DNA from 2 places in the Streptomyces sp. NPDC050085 genome. Region 1 is predicted to be linked to the other one. Evidence: predicted binding sites of a transcription regulator. Region 1 holds the regulator's gene; the other holds the start of a gene.
What was found. The regulator HrcA, encoded in region 1, represses chaperone genes, less so after heat shock. The targets are predictions, from matches to a motif close to TTNGCACTCNGNNNNNCNGAGTGCNAA.
Positions count from the first base shown of each region.

Region 1 (6,307 bases):
AGGCGTGCGTCGCCGAGGCGCGGGCCGCCGGGTTCGAGCACGTGAACCTCGACCTGATCTACGGCACGCCGGGGGAGACGGACGAGGACTGGCGGGCGTCCCTGGACGCGGCCATCGGGGCCGGGCCCGACCACGTCTCCGCGTACGCGCTGATCGTCGAGGAGGGGACGCAGCTCGCTCGGCGGATCCGCCGTGGCGAGGTGCCGATGACCGACGACGACGTGCACGCCGACCGGTACCTGATCGCGGACGAGGTGCTGTCGGGGGCCGGGTTCGACTGGTACGAGGTGTCGAACTGGGCCACGTCCGAGGCGGGCCGGTGTCTGCACAACGAGTTGTACTGGCGGGGGGCCGACTGGTGGGGGGCCGGGCCCGGGGCGCACTCGCACGTGGGCGGGGTGCGGTGGTGGAACGTGAAGCATCCCGGGGCGTATGCGGGGGCGCTGGCCGCGGGGAAGTCGCCCGGGGCCGGGCGGGAGGTTCTCGCCGATGAGGACCGGCGGGTCGAGCGGATCCTGTTGGAGCTGCGGTTGAAGGACGGGTGTCCCGTGTCGTTGCTGAAGCCCGCGGGGCTGGCGGCGGCCCGGAAGGCTGTCGCGGGTGGGTTGTTGGAGGGGGCGGCGTTCGACGCGGGGCGGGCTGTGCTGACCCTGCGGGGGCGGTTGTTGGCGGACGGGGTTGTGCGGGACCTGGTCGACTGAGTTCGCCTGCTCGCGCCCACGCGGCGGAGCCGCATATCGGCACAGCCCCGCGTCCCTTACGGGGCCGTCACGAAGTCGATCAATTCCTCCACCCTGCCCAGGAGTTCCGGCTCCAGGTCCTTGTACGTGTGGACCCGGGACAGGATGTGCTGCCAGGCCTCGCCCGTGTTCGCCACTCGCCAGCCGAGTGCGCGGCACACGCCCGTCTTCCAGTCCTGGCCGTGCGGGATGCGGGGCCAGGCGTCGATGCCCACCGAGGACGGCTTCACCGCCTCCCAGATGTCGATGTACGGGTGGCCGACGACCAGGGCGTGTGCGCTCGTCACCGACTGCGCGATCTTCCATTCCTTGGTGCCGGGGACCAGGTGGTCGACCAGGACGCCGAGGCGTGCGTCGGGGCCCGGCGCGAACTCGGACACGATCGCCGGGAGGTCGTCGACGCCCTCGAGGAACTCGACCGCGACGCCCTCGATGCGCAGGTCGTCGCCCCAGACCCGCTCGATGAGTTCGGCGTCGTGCTTTCCCTCTACGTAGATGCGGCCGGCCCGGGCCACGCGGGCGCGGGCGCCGGGGACCGCCACCGAGCCCGACGCGGTGCGGGTCGGCCGGGCGGGGCCGCCCGCTGAAGGGCGTACGAGGGTGACGGGCTTGCCTTCGAGGAGGAAGCCGCGCGGCTCCATGGGGAAGACCCGGAGCTTGCCGAAGCGGTCCTCCAGGGTCACTGTCGGGCCCTGCGCCGTCTTCTCGACGCGAACCACCGCTCCGCAGAAGCCCGTAGTGACCTCCTCGACAACGAGGTCCTGGTCCGCCGGGACCTCGGGGGCCGGCTTGTTCCGCTTCCACGGGGGAGTCAGATCGGGGCTGTACTGGCGCATTCGGCCGACGATAGGAGAAGCGCGCAGGTCCCGGCTACGACACGCCGAAACGTGACGCCAGTGTGGCGCGCTGCTCGCGGACGAACGCCGCATTCACCACCGAACCGTGCCCGGGGACGTAGACCGCGTCCTCGCCGCCCAGGTCCAGGAGGCGGTCGAGCGCGGCCGGCCAGTGGTGCGGGGCCGCGTCCGGGCCCGCCTGGGGTTCGCCCGACTCCTCGACCAGGTCGCCGCAGAAGACGATCTCCCGGGTGCCGGGGACGCCGGGGACGCCGGGGACGAGGACCGCGAGGTCGTGGCCCGTGTGGCCCGGGCCGACGTTCGCGAGGAGCACCTGCAGGCCGTCGCCCAGGTCGAGCGTCCACTCCCCGCAGACCCGGTGGCGCGGTGTGACCAGGGTGTCGACGGCCTCGGCGGCCGCGTCCGGGTCGACGCCCTGACGTTCCGCGTCGACGCGGAGTTCGTCGGCGCCGGTCGCGAAGACGGTGTCGATGCCCGCGGCCCCGTAGACCTCGACGCCCGAGAACGCGGCGGTGCCGAGGACGTGGTCGAAGTGCGGGTGGGTCAGTGCGACATGGGTCACTCGCGCGTGTGGTCCGAGGAGGCGCTGGGCGTCCGTGCGCAGCCGGGAGCCTTCACGCAGTGTGGATCCGGTGTCGATCAGCAGGGCGGCGCCGTCGCCGACGACGAGGCCGGTCGTGCAGTCCCAGCCGGGCAGCCGGACCCGCCCCACGTGCGGTGCCAGCTCTTCCCATCCCGTGGACTTCCAGTCGATGCCGTGCATGTGTCGACGCTAGCGCCCTTGCCGGGGCCGTACCCGTCGGCCGTACACTGAGCCGGGGACGACTGGCACTCACCCGCAGCGAGTGCCAATCAGGTGCCGGACAGCAGGTGCCGGACAGGAAGACGCTGGAGGTGTGCGCCCGTGCTCAGTGAACGCAGGCTCGAAGTGCTGCGCGCCATCGTCCAGGACTACGTCGGCACCGAGGAGCCGGTCGGTTCCAAGGCGCTGACCGAGCGGCACAGTCTCGGCGTCTCGCCGGCGACCGTGCGCAACGACATGGCGGCCCTGGAGGACGAGGGGTTCATCGCCCAGCCGCACACCAGCGCCGGGCGCATCCCCACCGACAAGGGGTACCGCCTCTTCGTCGACAAGCTCACCGCGGTGAAGCCGATGACGGCGCCGGAGCGGCGCGCCGTGCAGAACTTCCTGGAGGGCGCCGTCGACCTGGACGACGTCGTCGGCCGGACCGTGCGGCTGCTCGCGCAGCTGACGCGGCAGGTCGCGGTCGTGCAGTACCCGTCCCTGACCCGCTCCACCGTGCGCCACTGCGAGCTGTTGTCGCTCGCGCCCGCCCGTCTGATGCTCGTACTGATCACGGACACCGGGCGCGTGGAGCAGCGGATGATCGACTGCCCGGCGCCGTTCGGCGAATCGTCCCTGGCGGACCTGCGGGCCCGGCTCAACAGCCGCGTCGCGGGCCGTCGCTTCGCCGACGTGCCGCAGCTGGTGCAGGATCTGCCGGAGGCCTTCGAAGCGGAGGACCGCGGCACGGTCGCGACGGTGCTCTCCACTCTGCTGGAGACGCTCGTCGAAGAATCCGAGGAACGGCTGATGATCGGCGGCACCGCCAATCTCACCCGCTTCGGACATGACTTTCCCCTCACCATCCGACCCGTCCTCGAGGCTCTCGAGGAGCAGGTCGTCCTCCTCAAGTTGCTTGGTGAGGTGGGGGATTCGGGCATGGCCGTACGGATCGGTCACGAGAACGCCCATGAGGGACTCAACTCCACGTCCGTCGTGTCGGTCGGCTACGGTTCGGGCGGCGAGGCAGTCGCCAAGCTCGGCGTGGTCGGACCGACCCGCATGGATTACCCGGGAACGATGGGAGCAGTACGCGCAGTGGCACGTTACGTCGGACAGATCCTGGCGGAGTCGTAAGTGGCCACGGACTACTACGCCGTACTCGGCGTGCGCCGCGACGCTTCCCAGGACGAGATCAAGAAGGCCTTCCGGAGGCTGGCCCGTGAGCTTCACCCGGATGTGAATCCGGACCCGAAGACTCAGGAGCGCTTCAAGGAGATCAACGCCGCATACGAGGTCCTCTCCGACCCGCAGAAGAAGCAGGTCTACGACCTGGGGGGCGACCCCCTGTCGCAGTCCGGCGGCGGGGCCGGCGGCTTCGGGCAGGGCGGGTTCGGGAACTTCTCGGACATCATGGACGCGTTCTTCGGGACGGCGTCGCAGCGTGGGCCGAGGTCCAGGACCCGTCGCGGCCAGGACGCCATGATCCGGCTCGAGGTCGAGCTGGACGAGGCCGCCTTCGGCACCACCAAGGACATCCAGGTCGACACCGCTGTCGTGTGTACGACCTGTAGTGGGGAAGGTGCCGCGCCGGGGACTTCCGCCCAGACCTGTGACATGTGTCGCGGGCGGGGCGAGGTTTCGCAGGTCACGCGGTCCTTCCTCGGGCAGGTCATGACCTCGCGGCCGTGTCCGCAGTGTCAGGGCTTCGGGACCGTGGTGCCGACGCCCTGCCCGGAGTGCGCCGGTGACGGTCGCATCCGGTCGCGGCGGACGCTGACCGTGAAGATCCCGGCCGGTGTGGACAACGGGACGCGGATCCAGCTCGCCGGCGAGGGCGAGGTCGGGCCCGGTGGCGGTCCGGCCGGGGATCTGTACGTCGAGATCCATGAGCTGCCGCATCCTGTTTTCCAGCGGCGCGGCGACGATCTGCACTGCACCGTGACCATCCCGATGACCGCGGCCGCTCTCGGTACGAAGGTGCCGCTGGAGACGCTCGACGGGCTCGAGGAGATCGACATCCGGCCCGGCACGCAATCGGGCCAGTCGGTGCCGCTGCACGGGCGCGGCGTCACGCATCTGCGGGGCGGCGGCCGGGGCGACCTGATCGTGCACGTCGAGGTGATGACGCCGCAGAAGCTCGACCCCGAGCAGGAGCGGTTGCTGCGCGAGCTGGCGGCGCTGCGGGGTGAGGAGCGGCCCACCGGGCAGTTTCAGCCGGGGCAGCAGGGGTTGTTCTCGCGGTTGAAGGATGCGTTCAACGGGCGTTGAGCCGGTGAATTCGGGGCTCGGGGGTGTTTCCCCCGGGCCCCTTTTCGCGGCTATTGGGGTGCCTCGGTCTGTGGGGTGCCGAGTGCTGGTTTCGTCGTGGCTGGTCGCGCAGTTCCCCGCGCCCCTGATAGCCGACCGCTGATTCGGACGTGCGGGCCGCACATGGCACGATGCCGGTATGTCCTCCTCCGCACTGAGCGATCTCTGTCCCTGTCCGATCGTGCAGGCCCCCATGGCGGGCGGTGCTTCCAGTCCCGCGCTCGTGGCTGCCGTGTGTGAGGCGGGTGGGCTCGGGTTTCTCGCTGCCGGGTACAAGACCGCCGACGGGATGTACCAGGAGATCAAGCAGGTGCGCGGGCTGACCGGGCGGCCCTTCGGCGTCAATCTGTTCATGCCGCAGGCCGAGTACCCCGGTGCAAGCACCGGCTCCACTGGAGCGGCTCGCGCCGCGCACTCTGTTGCGGCCAGTGTCGAGGTCTACCGGCACCAGCTCGCCGGGGAGGCCGGCTGGTACCAGACGCCGCTGGGGGATCCCGACAGCGGGCGCGACGACAATTTCGACGCCAAGCTCGCCATTCTCGTGGACGATCCGGTGCCGTTGGTGACCTTTACGTTCGGGTGCCCGAGCCGCGAGGTGATCGACTCGCTGCGCGGCGTGGGCACGCTCACCGCCGTCACCGTGACCACCGTCGAGGAGGCCCTCGCCGCGCAGTGGGCGGGCGCCGACGCGGTGTGCGTCCAGGGCATCGAGGCGGGCGGCCACCAGGGCACGCACCGCGACAACCCCGAGGCCGACGGCAGCGGCGTGGGACTGCTCGCGCTGATCGCCCAGGTGCGCGAGGTCGTGTCGCTGCCGATCATCGCCGCCGGCGGGATCATGCGGGGCGCGCAGGTCGCCGCGGTGCTGGCGGCCGGGGCCGATCTGGCGCAGTTGGGCACCGCGTTCCTCGTGACCCCGGAGTCCGGTGCGCCCGCGCTGCACAAGCGGGCCATGACCGATCCGCTGTTCACCCGGACCGAGTTGACCCGGGCGTTCTCCGGGCGCCCCGCGCGCGGGCTCGTCAACCGGTTCATGCGCGAGCACGGGCCGTACGCGCCCGCCGCGTACCCGGAGGTGCACCACATGACGTCGCCCCTGCGCAAGGCCGCGGCCAAGGCCGGTGACCCGCAGGCCATGGCGCTGTGGGCGGGGCAGGGGCACCGGCTCGCCCGGGAGCTGCCGGCCGGGCAGCTCGTCGAGGTGCTCGCTGCCGAACTCGCCGCCGCCAAGGCCGCGTTGGGGCAGCGGGGTGCCGCGTGACGGCGCCGGTGTTCGTTGTCGAGGCGGCCGAGGGCGTCGAGGGCGTCAAGGGTGGCGTGCCGGGCGACTGTACGTACGTACTGGACGGGCCCGAAGGGCGGCATGCCGTCTCCGTGAAGCGGCTGCGCGCCGGGGAGGCCGTGGTGCTCACCGACGGGCGCGGCGCGTGGTGCGAGGCGGTCGTGGCCGGGAGCGAGGGCAAGGACCGGCTGATCGTCGAGGCCGGGCCCGTGCGGGTCGAGGCCGAGGAACGGCCGCGGATCACCGTCGTACAGGCGCTGCCCAAGGGCGACCGGGGTGAGCTCGCCGTCGAGACGATGACCGAGACCGGGGTCGACGCGATCGTGCCGTGGTC
Region 1 covers NZ_JBITJZ010000002.1:117,456-123,762, reverse strand. Annotated here, with positions in the region: gene hemW (radical SAM family heme chaperone HemW) at 1-701, shown strand, start outside; gene ACIBUY_RS08965 (DUF3097 domain-containing protein) at 758-1,576, opposite strand; gene ACIBUY_RS08960 (MBL fold metallo-hydrolase) at 1,611-2,360, opposite strand; gene hrcA (heat-inducible transcriptional repressor HrcA) at 2,502-3,518, shown strand; gene dnaJ (molecular chaperone DnaJ) at 3,519-4,652, shown strand; gene ACIBUY_RS08945 (nitronate monooxygenase) at 4,831-5,952, shown strand; gene ACIBUY_RS08940 (16S rRNA (uracil(1498)-N(3))-methyltransferase) at 5,949-6,307, shown strand, end outside.

Region 2 (6,307 bases), 660 kb from region 1:
ACGACCGGCACGGCATCGAGGCCGAGGTGCTGACGGCCGACCTCGCGACGGACACCGGCATCGCGGCCGTCGAGGAGCGGCTCGAGGACCGTAGGAACGCGGTCGATCTGCTCGTGAACAACGCCGGGTTCGGCAACAAGGGGCAGTATCTGGAAGTCCCCATGGCCGACGAGCTGACCATGCTGAAGGTGCACTGCGAGGCGGTGCTGCGGCTGACGTCGGCGGCGACCTCGGTGATGCGCGAGCGCGGGCGCGGCGGGGTGGTCAACGTGGCGTCGGTCGCGGCGTTCGTGCCGCGCGGCACCTACGGGGCGTCCAAGGCGTGGGTCGTGCAGTTCACGCAGGGCGCGGCGAAGGACCTGGCGGGCAGCGGGGTGCGGCTGATGGCGCTGTGCCCGGGCTTCGTCCGTACGGAGTTCCACCAGCGGGCCGGGATGGGCACGGACAACATCCCGAAGTGGATGTGGCTCGACGCGGACAAGCTGGTGGCGTCGGCGCTCGCCGATCTGAACCGGGGCAGGACGCTGTCGATCCCGGATCCGCGGTACAAGGCGCTGATGGGCGTGGTGAAGGTGACGCCGCGCGCGCTGCTCGGCGGGATCACGTCGCGGACGGGACGCAAGTACGGGCCGCAGTAGACCCGCGAAAAGGGCCGAGGCCCGGCTCCCCGCGACGGGGAGCCGGGCCTCGGCCGGTTACGGCTGGGGTCAGTGCGAGTGACCGTGGCCGTGACCGTGACCGGCCTCGGCCTCTTCCTCGGCCGGCTTCTCGACGACCAGGGTCTCGGTCGTCAGGAGCAGGGAGGCGATCGACGCGGCGTTCTCCAGGGCGGAGCGCGTGACCTTGACCGGGTCGATGACGCCGGCCTTGACCAGGTCGCCGTACTCGCCGGTCGCGGCGTTGTAGCCGGAGCCCTTCTCGAGCTCGGCGACCTTGGAGACGATCACGTAGCCCTCGAGGCCCGCGTTCTCCGCGATCCAGCGCAGCGGCTCGACGGCGGCGCGGCGCACGACCGCGACACCGGTGGCCTCGTCGCCGGTCTTGCCGAGGTTGCCCTCGAGGACCTTGACGGCGTGGACGAGCGCGGAGCCACCACCGGAGACGATGCCCTCCTCGACCGCGGCGCGGGTCGCGGAGATGGCGTCCTCCAGACGGTGCTTCTTCTCCTTGAGCTCGACCTCGGTCGCGGCACCGACCTTGATCACGCAGACGCCGCCGGCGAGCTTCGCGAGGCGCTCCTGGAGCTTCTCGCGGTCCCAGTCGGAGTCCGTGTTCTCGATCTCGGCCTTGATCTGGTTCACCCGGCCGACGACGTCGTCGTGGTTGCCGCCACCGTCGACGATCGTGGTGTCGTCCTTGGTGATGGTCACGCGGCGCGCGGTGCCGAGGACGTCCAGGCCGGCCTGGTCGAGCTTGAGGCCGACCTCCTCGGCGATGACGGTGGCACCGGTGAGGGTGGCCATGTCCTGCAGCATCGCCTTGCGGCGGTCACCGAAGCCCGGGGCCTTCACGGCGACGGCGTTGAACGTGCCGCGGATCTTGTTCACGACCAGGGTCGACAGGGCCTCGCCCTCGACGTCCTCGGCGATGATCAGCAGCGGCTTGGAGCCACCGGCCTGGATAACCTTCTCCAGGAGCGGGAGCAGGTCCTGGATGGACCCGATCTTGCCCTGGTGGATCAGGATGTACGGGTCGTCGAGGACGGCCTCCATACGCTCCTGGTCGGTGACGAAGTACGGGGACAGGTAGCCCTTGTCGAAGGCCATGCCCTCGGTGAAGTCGAGCTCCAGGCCGAAGGTGTTGGACTCCTCGACGGTGATGACACCGTCCTTGCCGACCTTGTCCATCGCCTCGGCGATGAGCTCGCCGACCTGGGTGTCCTGGGCGGACAGACCGGCGACGGCGGCGATGTCGGACTTCGAGTCGATCGGGCGGGCGGTCGCGAGGAGGTCCTCGGACACGGCCTTGACCGCGGCGTCGATGCCCTTCTTCAGGGCGGCCGGGGAGGCACCGGCGGCGACGTTGCGCAGGCCTTCCTTGACCAGGGCCTGGGCCAGCACGGTGGCGGTGGTCGTACCGTCACCCGCGATGTCGTTGGTCTTGGTCGCCACCTCCTTCACCAGCTGCGCGCCGAGGTTCTCGTACGGGTCCTCGACCTCGACCTCGCGGGCGATGGTCACACCGTCGTTGGTGATGGTGGGGGCGCCGAACTTCTTGTCGATGACGACGTTGCGGCCGCGGGGGCCGATCGTCACCTTGACCGTGTCGGCAAGCTTGTTGACGCCGCGCTCGAGGGCGCGACGGGCGTCCTCGTCGAACTTCAGGATCTTCGCCATGGGAGCGGTTCAGCCCTCTCGAAAAGCTGGGTTAATGAAGCTGCGCCCCTCGCCGCCCGGCATTCAGCGGGGACCAGGGGCGCAGCTCTTCAAAGCATTCGCTTCGAGGTGATTACTTCTCGACGATCGCGAGCACGTCGCGAGCCGAGAGGACGAGGTACTCCTCGCCGTTGTACTTCACCTCGGTGCCGCCGTACTTGCTGTACAGCACGATGTCGCCGGTCTTCACGTCGAGCGGAAGGCGCTCGCCGTTCTCGAAGCGGCCCGGGCCCACGGCGAGGACGACGCCCTCCTGGGGCTTCTCCTTCGCGGTGTCCGGAATGACCAGGCCGGAGGCCGTGGTCTGCTCGGCGTCGAGCGGCTGGACCACAATGCGGTCCTCGAGCGGCTTGATGGCAACCTTGGAGCTGGCGGTCGTCACGATCCGGTCTCCCCCTTCGGAGATCTACGGGGTTAACAGTCTGGGGTGGCGACCAGGTGGATCCGTCGTCGCGGGTGCCGGACCTGCCCGTCGCTGTCTGGCACTCTCCAGTGGGGAGTGCCAGAGCCGAGACTATGACCGGGATTAGCACTCGGTCAAGCGGACTGCTAATCGCCTCCGTCGCGGCGGGGGATTTCGGGGCGGGGCTGCGGCTCGGTGCGGGGTTCTGGCGTGCTGTCGGGCGTGCGTTCTCGGGTGGGTGGCCGCCTGCGCCGTGGGGCCTTCGGTCCTCGACGCGCGTGCGGCTTCGCCGTGGTTGCTCGCGCCGTTCCCCGCGCCCCTGTCGGGGCACGGCTTGATCTCGGTACGGGAACGGGGCGCGTGGAGTCCGGGGTTCCGTACGAGGGTCCTGGCATGGCCGGTCATTACCGCACGCCCAAGTCCGTCGCGGGCGACATCGCGCTGAGCCTGTTCGTGCTGTGCGTGGACGCGGTCGCGTGTGCCGCGGCCGCTGTCTGGCTGTTCGGTGCGGATGCCTCCGCCACGGCGGTGGCATGGACGTACGCCGGGCTCGCGGCGCTGATCGCCGCGTCGGCGTTCACCTTCGTCACCGAGCGGGTGCGACTGCCCGTCACGGCGGGGATGCAGATCGCCGCCGCCGTGGTCATCGGCCTCGGCGCCCTGGTCGGCTGAGACGGGGCTGCGCCCCGATCCGGCTTCTCGCCGCGGGGGTCTCGGTTCACTCCCGGGCGCGAGCCGGTAGGGGCTGAGCGCGCAGTTCCCCGCGCCCCTCAAGGCGACCAGTTGAGGCGACCGGCCACGACGGCGCCGCACCCGAAAGCCGACCCGCCGCCCCACCGGCCCGGCCCCGAAGGACCCCGCCCCCAGCGGAGCGTCACACGTAGTCCTCCAACTTCCCCACCGTGAAGCCCTGTTCCTGGATCCGGCGGAGCATGCGCGTCGTCATCTCGGTCAGCGTCGTGCCCTTGAGGTCGCCCGGGCCGCGGAAGTGGGTCAGGACGATGTCGCCGGGGTGGAGGCGGTCGCCGTCGTCGGCGTAGCGGAGGTCGTTGATCTGCATCGAGGCGCGCCACAGGACGATCGCGTCGATGCCGCAGGCGCCCGCGGCGCGGAGCGTGTCCGCGTCGTAGTTGCCGTAGGGCGGGCGCAGCAGCCGCGGGGCCGTGCCGAACCGGCCCTTGAGGCGGTCCTGTTGGCCGCAGATCTCCGCGTGCTGCTCGACGTAACCGAGGCCGGGCAGGAACGGGTGCGTGAGGGTGTGGTTCTCGACGCCCGCCCCCAGGGCACTGAGCCGGCCGAAGTGGTCGTAGCCGGGGCCCGCGACGGAGTGCGTGAGGAACATCGAGATCGGCAGCCGCAGGTCGCGGACCATGTCGACGAAGCGGGGGTCCTTCTCGGCCCCGTCGTCGAAGGTGAGGAAGACCACCTTGTCGCGGGTCGGTACGCGGTCGATCACCGGCGGGACCGCACCGGCGGCCCGGGGCGGGAGCACCCGGTGGGCGGGGGGTCTCGGCGCCCGGGCCAGCGGGGCCGCAAGGCCCCACCGGCGGTGGGCGTCGGGGGCCGGGGCACCGGCCGCACCGGGTCGCGGATGGTGCCGGACCTTCTGTGCGGCCTTTCTGCCCATGCGCTCGATCGGGTCGACGGACTGCGCGCACCCGGTGAGCAGCGCGACGGCCAGGGCGCAGCCGACAAGCCGCGCCCCGGTCCGCCGAACGGCCGCCCCCGCCCACGGAGTTGTCACAGGTAGTCCTCCAGGCGGGCCACCGCGTATCCCTTGTCGGTGACGTACTTCATGAACGTGCGGATCATGTCGGGCATCGTGCCCTTCCAGTCCGACCGTCCGCGGAAATGCGTGAGGATGATGTCGCCCGGATGGATGTCCCGGTCCCACTCGCGGTAGTCCATACGGTCCACGAACGCCTCGGCGTTCCAGATCGGCGCGTACTTGATGCCGCAGGCCTTCGCGGCCTTGAGGGTGTCCTGGTTGTAGTTGCCGAACGGCGGGCGGAAGAGCGTCGGGCGCTTGCCGTACTTCTGCGCGATGACGTCCTGCATGCCGCAGATCTCGTGCTTCTGCTGCGCGTAGGACAGGCCCGGCATGTAGCGGTGGTGCAGCGTGTGGTTGTTGAGGGTGACGCCCAGGCTCTGCGCCTTCTTGAAGTAGTCGTACTCGGGCTTGACCTCGGCGTCGGTCAGGAACGCCGTGTACGGGATCCGCAGGTCGCTCATCATCTTCAGGAACGCCGGGTCCTTCTCGGCCCCGTCGTCGATGGTGAGGAAGACGACCCGGTCCTTGGTGGGGATCGTCGTGAAGACCGGCGGCAGACCGAGCGCGGCCTGGTCGTCGACCTCGAAGCCCTTGCGCGGCTTGATGACGGGCTTCTTCGCGGGCGGCTTCGGCGCGGCCAGCGGCACCTTGCCCAGGCCCCAGCGCTTGGCGGCGGCGATCCGGTGCGCCTGCTGGGCCTTGAGCTTGGTGGCGTACGAGTCGAGGGCGCGGGCGGGCGGGGCGTTCAGGGCCTGCTGACCCGGAGCCGGCTTGACCGTGTCGCTGTCGGAGCCGGTCGCGCAGCCGGTGGCGAGCGCGGCGGTGACCAGGGCGGCCGAGACGACGCGGATCGCGGGCCCGCGCCGGGCGCGGGGCGACCCCTTGCGCATCCCCTCGAGCGCCCCCTTGATGGCGGTTTCGTCGTTTTGTCGTACTAGTTGCATGGCGCCGGATCCTCGCAGCTCAAGGCCCTGATCAGGGGCCGACACCGCGGCCGGGCGCGCACCGTCCTCCGACTGGCCCACAATGATGCGGTGAACGACTTCTCCGCCCTGCTCACCCCGCCCGGCCAGGCCCTGCTCGACGAACTGCGCGACCACGACCCGGCCCAGGAGCTGGCGCTCGCCACCCGGCTGCGCCGCGAGCACCCGGCCGAGCTCGTCTCGGCGGCGCTCGCGCAGGCCCGGCTGCGACAGCGGGCGGTGGCGAAGTTCGGTGCCGAGGACGCGGCCCGGATGTACTTCACGCCGAACGGGGTCGAGCAGGCCACCCGCACGAGCGTCGCCGCGCACCGCGCCGAGTCCTTCAAGGCCCTCGGCGTCCGCTCCGTCGCCGACCTGTGCTGCGGCATCGGCGGCGACGCGATCGCCCTCGCCCGCGCGGGGATCTCCGTGCTCGCCGTGGACCGCGACCCGCTCACGTGCGCCGTCGCCCGGGCGAACGCGGCGGCGCTCGGCCTCGGCGACCTCATCGACGTGCGGGAGGCGGACGTGACGGAGGTGGAGACGTCCTCGTACGACGCGGTGTTCGTGGACCCGGCGCGGCGCTCGACGAAGCGGGGCCGCATCTTCGACCCCGAGGCCTACTCCCCGCCCCTGTCCTGGGCCGTGTCGGCCGCGCTGGCCGCACCGCGCGCCGCCGCCCTGAAGATCGCCCCCGGCATCCCGCACGAGGCGATCCCGGCCGGGGCGGACGCCGAGTGGATCTCGGACGGGGGTGACGTGAAAGAGGCCGTGCTGTGGTTCGGCACGGAGCCCG
Region 2 covers NZ_JBITJZ010000002.1:773,492-779,798, forward strand. Annotated here, with positions in the region: gene ACIBUY_RS11840 (SDR family oxidoreductase) at 1-638, shown strand, start outside; gene groL (chaperonin GroEL) at 708-2,336, opposite strand; gene groES (co-chaperone GroES) at 2,449-2,757, opposite strand; gene ACIBUY_RS11855 (hypothetical protein) at 3,172-3,450, shown strand; gene ACIBUY_RS11860 (polysaccharide deacetylase family protein) at 3,653-4,522, opposite strand; gene ACIBUY_RS11865 (polysaccharide deacetylase family protein) at 4,519-5,493, opposite strand; gene ACIBUY_RS11870 (class I SAM-dependent methyltransferase) at 5,584-6,307, shown strand, end outside.
Region 2: groES (co-chaperone GroES) is a predicted target of HrcA. The motif match lies at 2,902-2,928, and genes of this name have one in related genera.